2 regions of the Vagococcus sp. CY53-2 genome follow, and region 1 is predicted to be linked to the other one. Evidence: predicted binding sites of a transcription regulator. Region 1 holds the regulator's gene; the other holds the start of a gene.
What was found. Region 1 encodes CtsR, which represses protease genes until heat stress. Its sites were predicted from a motif close to TTGGTCAAAAAAGGTCAAANA; they were not measured.

Region 1 (2,380 bases):
CCAATCAACGTATGTAATTCATCAATAAACAAAATAACTTCGCCATCATGGTAAATTTCATCCACCAATTTTTTCATGCGATCCTCAAATTCACCACGATACTTAGTCCCAGCAACTACTGCTCCCATATCAAGCATCATCACACGTTTATTTTGCATATCTTTTGGTACATTAGATTCGATAATCCGTTGCGCTAAACCTTCAGCAATAGCTGTTTTCCCAACACCAGGTTCTCCAACAAGTACCGGATTATTTTTAGTTCGACGACTTAAAATTTGTATCAATCGTTCAACTTCTATCTCGCGACCAACTAAAGGATCTAATCGTTTTTCTCTAGCACTCTGTGTCAAATCTCGTGCCAAAGAATCTAGTGTAGGAGTCCCTTCACCAACTGAATTCTTAATCGCTTTTCTATTTTTACCATTTTTATTATTGTCTGTAATACCAATTCTTCTCATTATATCTTTGCGTAACTTGGGAAGTTCCACTCCTAAATTTTTTAAAATTCTAGCAGATAATAATGTATCTTCTCTAACCAAAGCAAGTAAAATGTGTTCTGTTCCAATGCTTGGCGCCCCTAGTCGTTTAGCCTCTTCACCTGCGAAAGCTAACACATCCTTAGTTCGCGGAGAATAAGGAAGCAATTCGTTTTCTTTAGATTTATAACGTCCATATTGAACAATCTGTTCAACTTCCTCAAACAGATAAGTATCATCAATATCAAAATATCTCATTACTTTTCCACCAATACCTCTTGGTTCCTTCGCTAAAGCAAGTAACAAATCCTCTGTTCCAACTACATCATGTCTAAAATATTTAGCACTTTCTTGTGCAAGATTCAGAACTTCATTAGCCCTTTTAGTAAATAATTCACCCATACCTATCACTCCTATTCTTCATAAGTTAGTCGTTCTAATACATCAATCATCATGTTCGATCTCAATAATTTTTCTTCTTCCGAGCGACTAATACCAGTTAATTTAAACGCTGAATTAAGTAAATACTTTTCACGTACAGTTATTAGATTATTATCTTGCAGTTCATTTAAAATAGCAAATGCTTCACTGTCTGTCAAACCATTACTTATCATATCTGGAATTTCTTCACATATTCTGGTTTTATATTTTATCAATTTAACTTTTACAATACGAATATACCCACCACCACCACGTTTACTTTCTACCCGATAACCTTTTGGAACAGTAAACCTTGTGTTAATAACATAATTAATTTGTGATGGTACACAATTAAATTGATTAGCAATTTCAGCTCGTTTTATTTCAATAATATCCTCATTCTTCAATAGTTCTTTTAAATAATCTTCTATAATATCAGACATATTTTTATTTTGCATAAAAATCTCACCCTTCAAACGTAACATAAAACAATTGACTTATATTGACCTTTATTATACATAATATATCTAGATATTTATACTAATTAGCTTTGTATATACCAAAAGAGCTTTGAATGAAATCATTCAAAGCTCTTTTTACTAAATTATACCGGCGGCCGGGGTCGAACCGGCACGCCCTCAATGGGCACTGGATTTTGAGTCCAGCGCGTCTGCCAATTCCGCCACGCCGGCAAAACAAGAGGCGGTAACCGGATTTGAACCGATGATAAAGGTTTTGCAGACCTCTGCCTTACCACTTGGCTATACCGCCTTTAAAAAACTGGGCTAGCTGGATTCGAACCAACGAATGACGGAGTCAAAGTCCGTTGCCTTACCGCTTGGCTATAGCCCAATAATAAAAAGGCGACTGATGGGAATCGAACCCACGAATGCCGGAGCCACAATCCGGTGCGTTAACCACTTCGCCACAGTCGCCATATTATTAACAGGGGTAGTAGGAATCGAACCCACGCTGACGGTTTTGGAGACCGTAGTTCTACCGCTAAACTATACCCCTTTAAATATGGAGGGGGGCAGATTCGAACTGCCGAACCCGAAGGAGCGGATTTACAGTCCGCCGCGTTTAGCCACTTCGCTACCCCTCCAAATGGCGCAAGACAGAATCGAACTGCCGACACACGGAGCTTCAATCCGTTGCTCTACCAACTGAGCTACTGCGCCAATAACGGTTCCGACGGGAATCGAACCCGCGATCTCCTGCGTGACAGGCAGGCATGTTAACCCCTACACCACGGAACCTAATTATGGTTTCTATTATATTTTATGACCCGTACGGGAATCGAACCCGTGTTACCGCCGTGAAAGGGCGGTGTCTTAACCGCTTGACCAACGGGCCAGTATCATAATTTCTTTTAGTATACGGAGAGTAAGGGATTCGAACCCTTGAGACAGTTATTACCGCCTACATGATTTCCAATCATGCTCCTTCGGCCAACTCGGACAACTCTCCTGAGTTTTACCTTA
Region 2 (2,380 bases), on a different contig from region 1:
TGTTTAACATTATTTGTACCAATCACTTCGTTTGAATTTTTTTGTTCTAATCCTGTTGAAAAAAAACTTCTTAGTTCAAATACACCAAAATCTGTTGTTAAATATTTTCCATTAACAGCTCGACTAATAGTTGATTCATGAAGCGATAGTTCCTCTGCCACACTTTTCAACTTCATGGGAGTAAGTGGGTGGTCAGATTCTATAAAGAACGCTGATTGTTTTTTAACAATTTCTTCTCCTACTCGTAAAATTGTATTTCCACGTTGCTCCAATGATTTTTTTAACCATTCAAATTCACTTTTTTTATCATTTAAATATTTTTTGACTTCGTCTCCACCTTGATGAGACATTTTTTCAAAATACGTTGTTTGAAAGCTAATATTTGGCTTTCCTACTTTAGTAGATACAATAGAAATGGAATTATCTGTTCTATCTACTTTGACTTCTAAATCTGGGTAAATAATATTATCTTCGTCTGAATGAAACAGTGATCCTGGATTTGGATGTAATTTTTGAATATAGTCAAAAATTTCTTGAATCTCCACTAATGAAATCCCTAACTTTTTTTCAATCTTTTGCCATTTTCTATTGGCTAATTCATCAAAATATTCTTCCAATACTAAGTAAGCTTGGTTAGGAGCATTGTCATCTCTTTCTATTTGTAACATAAGACATTCTTGTAGATTTCTAGCACCAACACCAGCGGGTTCAAGCATCTGAATAAGTGTCAATGCATCTAGCACTTCTATATAAGTCACTTGCTTTAACTTCATCGCTTCCTCTATTGAAATTGTTAAATACCCATTTGTATCAATAAACTCAACAAGAAATAAACTAAGACTTCTCAACGCTGTATCTCGATAATTCAAATGGATTTGTTCAATCAAATAATGGAACAATGATTGGGTCGTTTCTGGAATTTGATTTATCCAATCCGTTTTTCTATCACTTTTTGACACATCATAATCTTTAGGCACTAAGTATTGATCATCCATCTCGAAAACGGATACATCAATCAGCGGATTCTCTAACATTTTGTCATTTAAAAAAGAAAGTAAGTCTTCTGTACCATACTGCAGTATCTTAATGGATTGTTGTAATTGTTGGGTCATGGCTAATTTTTGAGTCTGAACTTGGCTTTGACCCTGTCTAACATGTTGCGACATTTTCATCAGCTTTTCCTCCTTTTCATCTTGCTATTTATGTTTTTTTTGGTAAACTAATAAAAGTAGATGCGCCCTTAGTGTAGTGGATATCACGCAAGATTCCGGTTCTTGAGACGGGGGTTCGATTCCCTTAGGGCGTGTTACTTTCTTTTTAAAAGAAGTATATCATATTTTATCATACTATTTTGAAGGACGTAGGTCCTTTTTATTTACTTTTTATTCTTTTGACCTTTTTTGACTAAAATGACGCTAAATTCTAGGTAGAATAAAAAGAATATGTTAAAATATGGCTAGTAGCGTTACTATTAGGAGGAATTTATATGAATTTAATACCAACAGTTATCGAACAATCTGCTAGAGGGGAACGTGCCTATGATATTTATTCACGTTTACTTAAAGATCGTATCATTATGTTAAGTGGCCCTATTGACGATAACGTTGCAAATAGTGTCATTGCACAATTATTATTTTTAGATGCCCAAGATCCTGAAAAAGATATTTATCTTTACATCAACTCGCCAGGTGGAAGTGTTTCAGCAGGTCTTGCCATTTATGACACAATGAATTTCGTTAAGTCTGATATTCAAACTATCGTATTAGGTATGGCTGCATCAATGGGAAGTTTCTTATTATCATCTGGAACAAAAGGAAAACGATTTGCTTTACCAAATGCTGAAATTATGATTCATCAGCCGCTTGGAGGAGCACAAGGTCAAGCAACAGAAATTGAAATTGCAGCTCGCCATATTCTGAATACAAGAGAAAGACTAAATAAAATTTTAGCTGAAAATACTGGTCAACCAATTGAAATTATCGAACAAGATACTGATCGAGATAATTTCATGTCAGCTGAAGATGCTAAAAAATATGGCCTCATTGATGAAGTAATGGTAAACAGTGCCGCTTTAAAATAAGGAGATGAATCCTACCTATGACACAAATCGACACATCAAAAGTCACCACTACAAACGGAATAAAGATTGGGCAAAAGGAAGCACCATATACATTAATTGAATTTGTTAATCTTCGTTGTCCGTACTGCCGTCAATGGTGGAATGAAAAGTTAGACTTAATAACAGATGAGGTATCTAAACATAATCTTCATTATGTCATCAAACTTTTTAATAAAACATCGCCTAGTCTAATACTGGGTAACGTTATGCATCAGTACGTCCCAATGGATGAACGAGCTCTTGAGATTATTACAAAGATAT

Region 2: a site for CtsR is predicted at 1,388-1,408, ahead of clpP (ATP-dependent Clp endopeptidase proteolytic subunit ClpP). Genes of this name have one in related genera too.

Annotation. Positions count from the first base shown of each region.
Region 1 is NZ_JALAHP010000005.1:97,426-99,805, forward strand. Features, by position in the region: gene MN581_RS08185 (ATP-dependent Clp protease ATP-binding subunit) at 1-878, opposite strand, end outside; gene MN581_RS10120 (CtsR family transcriptional regulator) at 890-1,354, opposite strand; tRNA gene MN581_RS08200 (tRNA-Leu) at 1,504-1,588, opposite strand; tRNA gene MN581_RS08205 (tRNA-Cys) at 1,597-1,667, opposite strand; tRNA gene MN581_RS08210 (tRNA-Gln) at 1,677-1,748, opposite strand; tRNA gene MN581_RS08215 (tRNA-His) at 1,759-1,831, opposite strand; tRNA gene MN581_RS08220 (tRNA-Trp) at 1,843-1,913, opposite strand; tRNA gene MN581_RS08225 (tRNA-Tyr) at 1,921-2,001, opposite strand; tRNA gene MN581_RS08230 (tRNA-Phe) at 2,005-2,077, opposite strand; tRNA gene MN581_RS08235 (tRNA-Asp) at 2,083-2,155, opposite strand; tRNA gene MN581_RS08240 (tRNA-Glu) at 2,181-2,252, opposite strand; tRNA gene MN581_RS08245 (tRNA-Ser) at 2,277-2,366, opposite strand.
Region 2 is NZ_JALAHP010000001.1:528,153-530,532, forward strand. Features, by position in the region: gene rpoN (RNA polymerase factor sigma-54) at 1-1,172, opposite strand, end outside; tRNA gene MN581_RS02565 (tRNA-Arg) at 1,235-1,306, shown strand; gene clpP (ATP-dependent Clp endopeptidase proteolytic subunit ClpP) at 1,487-2,080, shown strand; gene MN581_RS02575 (thioredoxin domain-containing protein) at 2,098-2,380, shown strand, end outside.